Regions from separate parts of the Pseudoalteromonas sp. SG44-5 genome, predicted to be linked through region 3. Evidence: predicted binding sites of a transcription regulator. Region 3 holds the regulator's gene; each other region holds the start of a gene.

Region 1 (2,207 bases), on a different contig from region 3:
AGTAATATTTGCGCTGTTTGCAGCCACTTTATTTTTACTGGTAACGAGTCGCTTAATGACTAAAAGGTCGCTGTAATGCTTGTGTTTTTTTCAAGCCAAATTAATGCTCTAAAACATTTAAAAATACGTGACAGACAAGCTGTTATAGCGATTTCTTTAAGTATGCTTTCACCTGTTAATAAAGTACTACTTCGTATTATAAAATTATTATTACTCAGTCCGCTGTTTTTAATATTTGCCGTATTTGAAGGCTGGTTACTCATCCCTTTTTTACTACTCGGTGGGTTGTGTTACCCACTACTAACGACTCCAATTGAGATTAACTTTGCTAAAAAGCATTTATGTGAAGCATTAACCCAATATACTAAGGGCGCTTAACGCGCCCTTTTTAACTTAAAACGAAACCTTACCTTCAAGCTTTGCAGCTAATTTTTTACCTATACCTTTTACCATTTTCAAATCCTCTAACGATGTAAAGTTACCCTTTGCTTCGCGATAATCTATAATAGCTTGTGCTTTTTTCTTACCAATACCAGGGAGCTTAGATAGCTGGCTAACATCAGCAGTATTAATATTTAAAGCCGCCTGTTTTACTTGCTGAGTTATTGCTGAGGTATCAACATTTGCGTAGGTAAGAGTTACTGGCAACATACAAAAAGCTGCAGCTAAAATACTATATTTTAGTTTTTTCATCTTTCTTCCTTTTTTGTTCATACATGAACATTTACTTTGTTGTTTATATGTTTAAGTCATAACGCAAAAGGCTTTTACACCTGCACTTTATTAAATACTTAAACCTAACATTCACTCCCTGTGAGATCCTTAACTGCAACGGTACACAAAAGTGATTAAGTTAAATAAAGTAAAGTTAATCTTTGTTGTCAACTATTATCACTTAATATTAATTAGGGGACTTGCAAATTTAGGCACAAACTTGTACTGTACATAAAAACAGTAATCTAATGGTTTATATATACTATATGCCACGCAAGTAAGCAGGAGAAATCATGGCTGTTGTTGTTAAATATGTTGTAGAACGAAACGGAGTCGAGCGCATGACGTTTACTACCAAAAAAGAAGCTGATGCCTATGATAAAATGCTCGATATTGCAGAGTCGCTTGAAATTTTGCTAGAAAAAGTTGATGTACCATTAAGTGAGCAACAAGTAGAGTCACTCGCTTTAGAAATGGCAAAAAGTAAAGATGACTTCATGACAATATTAAAAGGTGGTAAAGAGCCTATAGCCCCTAAAGCTGCTGTAAAAGGCAAAAAAGCAGATAATGTTGCACCCATAGAAGAAAATAGCGACAAAAAAGCGAGTTAATAAATTTTGCATAAAAAAAGGGAGTAACCTAAGTTACTCCCTTTTTTTGTTTATAACTTTTTATAGTTCTTGTTCTACTTCATCAAATAAGGTTGTAATTTCTTTAGCTGGCTCATTGGTCATTAAGCTAACTAATACAATCGCAATACTTGATAAAATAAAGCCTGGGACTATTTCATAAATAACGCTACTTAAACTCGCACCATTAATGGTAATTGGTGCGTATATCCATATAAGTACTGTTGAAGCCCCCACTAACATGCCTGCTAAGGCGCCAGCAAAGTTCATTCTTCTCCAGTAAAGGCTAAACAATACGAGTGGTCCAAATGCAGCGCCAAAGCCTGCCCACGCATTACTCACTAAGTCTAAAATAGAACTATCTCTATCGTAAGCTAAGTAAATAGCAAACATAGCAACTAATGCCACACTAATACGCCCAACAAAAACCAGCTCTTTTTGAGAGGCTTCGCGATGCAGGTATATTTTATAAAAGTCTTCAGTTAACGAGCTTGAACACACTAGCAATTGTGAAGAGATAGTACTCATTACAGCCGCTAAAATAGCTGCTAATAAAAAGCCAGCAATCAATGGATGAAAAACCAATTCAGATAGCACTAAAAATATTGTTTCTTTATCATTTATCGGCATTTCATTTTCTAGTATGAAGGCTGCCCCAAATAAACCAGTTAGTACTGCGCCTATTGCAGATAATGTCATCCAAGACATACCAATGCGTCGCATTGCTGGAATATCTTTAACTGAACGTACCGACATAAAGCGTACTATAATATGAGGCTGACCAAAGTAACCAAAGCCCCAAGCTAACGCAGAAATAATTGCGATGGTAGAGCCACCAGCAAACCAATCTAGCATATTTAGAGA
Region 2 (2,207 bases), on a different contig from region 3:
GTTTTTTCCACCATTTCCAACCGTAATGATCGAGCATTTCTGCACACTCAACCCAAATGGCTCTGTACCAATCAAACCCTTGGCTAAACCATTGGTCATGTACTTTGGTATTCATGGCATTTTGCATTTCTAGCATCACTACTAGTTTGTTTAAATTGGCAGACATATCAATTCCTGTCGTTTTTGATTAGCTAAATTTTCATTAGTGTAATAATACAGATAAAATGCTTGTTGTGCATTGCTGTATATTTTCATTAGTGTGCTAACTATGTTTATCTTGAAGTCGTAAACTCATGCCATGAGTTTATTAGGTCTATAAAATCTTCAAAACCACAACCACTGCTTAGGCCATTTTCTTCAAGCATTAAATCGTCGTCTTGATAAGCCATAAGATCTTCACTGTCTTGGTGCAGAGCATGGGCTTCAAATAGAGCTTCGTCTTTCGTTAAAATTAAATCTATTTCTTGGCCCTTTAGCGTTAAAGGCTCAAAACTTGAACTCACCGATGCAATAAGCGCTTGCACCATAGCTATTTTATCTTTGCCTATTTCTTCGTTTAACCAGCGGCCAATTATGGCATGCTCGCTACTTATTTTAATGCGTAATCCGCTAATTGGATCGCGAATAAATTGATATTCCATACGTATCGCTTTTAAATCGTTAGTTGCGCAATTATATACGTAAATAGCTGCAGACGCTAAAAAGCAAAATAGCGCCAAAAGGCGCTATTTTATAAAGCTTTAATATTAATTACGTCACGATCTATAACGTGCTGCATCAATAATTGCCCAAACATATACAATAGCGGCAATTATTCCTGGCACAATTAAAAACCATAATGCCGCACCACCAAAAAATAATATAGCGAATATAAGCGCGGCAAGAATACGCCCTTGCACTAGCTGCCCCAACCCCGGGAAAAATATATTACATAATGCTGCGATTACGTTACCGCCTGAACCTTGTCCTGACATACTAACCTCTGTAGTTTATTTAATTTTTATATTTTAGCTATAGAATTACTTACACACTCTATGCCAATTTAATAAATGTTACAAATCATATAGTTGTATTTTTATCAGTTTAACGCTGTGGTGATTTTTACTAAATTGAGGTCAAATTAGCAATTTTTATTATATCTTTTTAACCTTTTTCTTTTTGATTCGCTATCAAGCTACTAGTTTAGAACATAATTTTATGAATAGCTGTGTATAAAAACAGTATTTTATTTAGCCTAACAAAAACACCTGCTATACTGCCCGCATTATTGATTAAAAAGGCGTAACGATGGACGTTTCACAATTACTCGATGGCTTAAACGACAAACAACGCGATGCCGTTGCAGCCCCACTACAAAACATGCTGGTATTAGCAGGTGCTGGGTCTGGTAAAACACGAGTGTTGGTTCATCGTATTGCTTGGCTAATGCAAGTTGAGCAAGCCTCAGCGTATAGTATTTTTGCGGTTACCTTTACTAATAAAGCAGCTAAAGAGATGCGTACTCGCGTTGAAGAGACGCTAAAAGCGCCGGTTGGTGGTATGTGGATTGGTACTTTCCATGGTTTGTCGCACCGTATTTTACGCGCGCACCACCGTGAAGCAAAATTACCCGAAGCATTTCAAATTTTAGACTCAGACGATCAGCTACGTATGATCAAACGTTTATTAAAATCGATGAATATTGATGATAAAAAATGGCCCGCTAAACAGTTTGGTTGGTACATAAGCGCTAAAAAAGATGAAGCACTTCGCCCTAAAGATATTCAAGCCTACGATATTAACGAGCAAATGATGCTGCGCGTGTACGCGGCGTATCAAGAAGCATGCGACAGAGCAGGCTTAGTCGATTTTGCCGAAATACTACTGCGCAGCTACGAAGTACTCAAAAATAACCCTACACTACTGCGCCATTATCAACAGCGCTTTGCACACATGTTAGTAGACGAGTTTCAAGACACCAACACCATACAATACGCATGGTTAAAACTACTTGCTGGCGACTCCAATAGTATTATGATTGTTGGCGATGACGATCAGAGTATCTATGGTTGGCGCGGTGCAAAAATAGAAAACATTAAACGTTTTTTAACTGACTTTAGCGCAGAGACCATTCGTCTTGAGCAAAACTATCGCTCTACCGCCACTATATTAAAAGCCTCAAATGCCCTGATCCAAAATAACTCAGAGCGTATGGGTAAAAGCTTATG
Region 3 (2,207 bases):
GGTAATACAGTGCTACTTTTTGCTTTCTACATAGTGCTTAATTTCATCGAGATCTTTTTTTAGCATTTTACGCATCGAACTTTTAAGAAAAAACCCTATCACTGCAGAGATCATTTTTACCCAAATAGACTCAGAGCTATCAGAAAAAGTCATGGTTAAACAGGTGCTAGGTTCGGCGGCGGTAAGTGACAGCTTAGTGGTATAAACTGCCCCGCCATTTTCTGCGCGAGTGCAATAGTATTCATTAGTAACAGCTTCGGTGATCCACATGGTTTCTGAGGCTGCTTTGCCAAAAAGTTTTCGTGTTTCTAACCATCTTAGGCCCACTAGCCCTTGTGGTGGCTTCTCGATTATTTTTACATCAATAATGCCAGACAGCATATTGGCACTGTTTTCGATGTCAGTTATTGCCGCCCATACTTTACGTTTAGGACCGTTAATTATTACCGCTACAGTGATATTCATAACACTCTCCGTTAATTCACATTGATGAAGTTAAGGCCCATTACAAAAACGATAGCTAACTAATTTTTAATAACAGCAACAACTTAGTAGTTATGTAATTAATGTAACGTAAAACTAACACTATCGTGATCTGCGTAATTTTATCTGTAATTTACTTGGTAATTTTAAGCTTAGACCAATGCCACCTTTGGCAGCAAAGGCGAGGAGTAATTTAAATTTGCGATTTTCAGATAACTGTATATACTCACAGTTAAATGTACTGTATGGAAAACCAGTTGTATGCGACCATTAACTAACCGCCAAGCGCAAATACTCGAACTTATTAAAGTGTTTATTAAAGACACTGGTATGCCTCCTACACGCGCAGAAATTGCACAAACATTAGGCTTTAAAAGTGCTAATGCAGCAGAAGAGCATTTAAAAGCGCTGGCTAAAAAAGGCGCTATTAAAATGAAACCAGGCGCTAGCCGTGGTATTCAACTTATTGAAGAAGATGAACCAGAACAACTTGGTTTACCGTTAATAGGCCGTGTAGCTGCCGGCGAACCTATTTTGGCGCAACAACATGTTGAGAGCCATTGTAAAATTGACCCGTTAATGTTTAAACCCGCTGCCGATTTTTTATTGCGTGTAAATGGTATGAGCATGCGAGATATTGGTATTATGGATGGTGATTTACTGGCTGTTCATCGCACTCAAGTTGCCGAAAATGGCCAAGTTATTGTTGCCCGCGTTGATGACGATGTAACGGTAAAACGCTTAGAAAAAGCAGGCAAAAAAGTATTATTGCATGCTGAAAATAAAGAATTTTCGTCGATAGAAGTGGATCTTGAAAACGAATCTTTTAATATTGAAGGCTTAGCTGTTGGGGTTATTCGTAATGCTGACTGGATGTGACAATTAAGCTGTTATAGCTATGTAAAATATCGGCATAATTTAATAGCTCAGATAATTAATGCGCACTTTTTAGTGCGCTTTTTTTTGCCTTTTTTTTGTGAAAATTCCGCTGCAATGAAAAAATTATATTAAGTTTATGTTTTTTATCATTTAAGTATTTAATACTCGTTATCGCTGTCTTTTTATTTGTAACCCTTGCTGTTGCTCACTTCCTGCTTAGAACAAAATTAAATAAATCCCATATTTACGCTAATCCCCTAATATTATTTGATTATTTTTCAAACTAAAACTTGCTAGTTGTTCAATTATTAACTAATTGTTAATGGGCTGGACTAACAATAACTCACAGCTTTAGTTTTGAGAAAATATATTTATATATCCGGCAGCAATACAAAAATAAAAAATAACAAATTGGCATTTAAAGCTTATGTCTTTTTGTTTTGCACTCGCAACAGTATTAAAGGAGCTGTCACATGGGTAAATTGAGCTCTACCTTGTGGCTTATATTGTTTGTTTTTCCGCAGTTAGCATTGGCAAATAGCCAATATAATATGCGCAAAGGCGTAACCGATATAAGTAATAATGTTTATCAACTACACATGACCATATTTTTAATATGCTGTGTAATAGGCGTGATTGTATTTGCCGTTATGTTTTGGGCACTTATTCATCATCGTAAATCTAAAGGAGCAGTTGCTGCTCAATTTCACGAAAGTACCAAAGTAGAAATACTCTGGACAGCAATTCCATTTGTTATTTTAATAGCAATGGCAGTCCCCGCAACTAAAACATTAATAGCGATGGAAGATGCCAGTAAAGCGGATATCACTATTAAAGTAACTGGT
Region 4 (2,207 bases), on a different contig from region 3:
GGCTACGGGCCGCTTCAATAAAAATTTCCATTTGCTGTTTAACATGCGGTTGACCACGGTAATCGGCGAGTAATTTTGGCCTAATTGCACGGTCTATAGAGTCTTCGTTGGGTTTTTCAGTCGCGTCAATTAAGCGATCAGCTTCGATCATAGGTTACTCACAGCATTGATTTTAAAGATTCTTTAATAAGAACCTCAGTAGACATATCGGGTTTACTTACTGATTTTACTGCTTTTTGCGCTTGTGGCAATTTATAACCTAGCGACACCAAAGCCGACACAGCATCATCGGCGGCATTATTAGCAATTGTTGCGTCGCTAAACGGCTCAATAACCGCACTGTCGCTGAAAGGGGTGAATAAATCGTTGCCCCAATTTTTTAATCTGTCTTTCATTTCGAGTACTAGCCGCTCGGCGGTTTTTTTACCTACCCCGGGTAATTTAACTAAGCTTGTGGAGTCTTCGTTATTTACACAGCTTACAAATTGCTGCGCCGACATACCCGACAAAATAGCTAAACCTAGCTTTGGCCCTACGCCATTGGCCTTTAATAACTCTCTAAATAAGGCACGCTCTACTTTGTTGTTAAAGCCAAACAATAGTTGTGCATCTTCGCGTACTACAAAATGAGTATAAACAATGGCACTTTCGCCAACTTTAGGTAAGTCATAAAAGCAGGTCATTGGCATTTGCACTTCGTAGCCAACACCACTTACCTCTAATAATATTTCGGGAGGTTGTTTTTCTACTAAAATACCATTTAAGCGACCAATCATAGTTATTTCCTTAAACGTCCTCTAACGGTTTTGCTTGCGCTACCCGCTAGTTTTATTAAATTTTGTTCTGAGTGCGCATGGCAAATAGCAATAGCCAGTGCATCGGCGGCATCGGCTTGTGGCGTACCAGGTAGTTTTAAAATGTTTTTAACCATATGCTGTACTTGAGTTTTATCGGCGCCACCATTGCCTACTACGGCTTGTTTTATTTGCCTTGCTGAGTATTCAAATACTGGTAAGTCGGCCATTGCAGCGCCTACAATAGCAGCACCACGTGCTTGGCCTAGCTTTAAGGCTGAGTCGGGATTGTGCGCCATAAACACTTTTTCTATCGCGAAGGTTTCTGGCGAAAACTGCTCTATAAGCTGGGTAATGCCTTGGTAAATCATTTTAAGTCTTATATGAAACTCATGATCCGCTAATTTAATGCAACCACTGCCTAAATAAGTGAATTTAGACCCCTGATGCGCTACAACACCGTAGCCAGTTAAGCGTGAGCCTGGATCAATCCCTAAAATTATGGCCAAAAAGCACTCTCATTATTGTTATTCGTTAATTAGGCTAATAATGCCAGAGCACTGTATAAATTACCAGTAACAATAAAACAAAAACGCCCACTTAAGTGGGCGTTTTCCTTTTGCTTAAATATTGGCAACTTAACCTAACGCACGCACCAGCCCTTGGGTGTTTTGCTTAAGTGTGCGAGCAATCATAAAATAGCCTAACCCCGCTACAAACACTCCACCTGCCACCGGTCCTATTATCCAAATATGTGGATGTAATTTACCCGCCAGATCAAATAACTGCTGCTGTACAACTAATAGTGCAATATCACTAAAAAAAGCGGCAACTAAGCCGGCCAAACCACCAAGCAATAAAAACTCATATAAAGTAGCGTTTTTAATAAGCCGGCTTTTTGCACCAAGTGTGCGCAGTATTACAATTTCTTGCATGCGCTCGCCTAAGCTTGCTTGCACTTGCGATATTAATACCAGTGCACCACACAACACCACAATAGTAAGTACAAAGCCAATTGCAAGTGACACTTGCTCTATGGTTGATTGTATTTGTTTAACAAAGTTACCTACATCTATGGCGGTAACCGTTGGATAGCTGCGCAGCAATTGGCTAAAGTCGCGTTTTTGATCAGGCTCAATACGTACCGACGAAATATACGTTGCCGGAAAGTCTTTGAGCACATCAGGGCTTAAAATAATAAAAAAGTTTGGCTTAAGGGTGGCCCAGTTTACTTTACGCACACTGGTAATTTTAGCGTCAAACGACTGCGCACCAATTAAAAACGTTAACGTGTCGCCAAGTTTAACATCTAAACGCTCAAGCATAGACTCCTCAATAGATGCCTCTGCTAATGTGTTTTCATTAAACCACTGCCCTTGCACTATTTCGTTTTGCGCTGGCGGCGTTTCAAGC

Evidence for each region. The regulator LexA, encoded in region 3, represses DNA repair genes until DNA is damaged. The targets are predictions, from matches to a motif close to TACTGTATNNNNATACAGTA.
Region 1: the regulator LexA is predicted to act here: its motif matches at 938-957, upstream of H5079_RS10065 (YebG family protein).
Region 2: the regulator LexA is predicted to act here: its motif matches at 1,204-1,223, upstream of uvrD (DNA helicase II).
Region 4: the regulator LexA is predicted to act here: its motif matches at 1,353-1,372, upstream of ruvC (crossover junction endodeoxyribonuclease RuvC).

Annotation. Positions count from the first base shown of each region.
Region 1 is NZ_JACJES010000007.1:123,076-125,282, forward strand. It holds gene dsbB (disulfide bond formation protein DsbB) at 1-76, shown strand, start outside; gene H5079_RS10055 (DUF6170 family protein) at 76-378, shown strand; gene H5079_RS10060 (helix-hairpin-helix domain-containing protein) at 394-693, opposite strand; gene H5079_RS10065 (YebG family protein) at 1,008-1,325, shown strand; gene putP (sodium/proline symporter PutP) at 1,386-2,207, opposite strand, start outside.
Region 2 is NZ_JACJES010000009.1:103,522-105,728, forward strand. It holds gene H5079_RS11475 (dUTP diphosphatase) at 1-166, opposite strand, end outside; gene H5079_RS11480 (YacL family protein) at 273-641, opposite strand; gene H5079_RS11485 (hypothetical protein) at 756-974, opposite strand; gene uvrD (DNA helicase II) at 1,288-2,207, shown strand, end outside.
Region 3 is NZ_JACJES010000024.1:25,528-27,734, reverse strand. It holds gene H5079_RS16125 (SRPBCC family protein) at 13-465, opposite strand; gene lexA (transcriptional repressor LexA) at 745-1,362, shown strand; gene coxB (cytochrome c oxidase subunit II) at 1,836-2,207, shown strand, end outside.
Region 4 is NZ_JACJES010000002.1:5,142-7,348, reverse strand. It holds gene ruvB (Holliday junction branch migration DNA helicase RuvB) at 1-151, opposite strand, end outside; gene ruvA (Holliday junction branch migration protein RuvA) at 159-776, opposite strand; gene ruvC (crossover junction endodeoxyribonuclease RuvC) at 779-1,303, opposite strand; gene H5079_RS02440 (ABC transporter permease) at 1,433-2,207, opposite strand, start outside.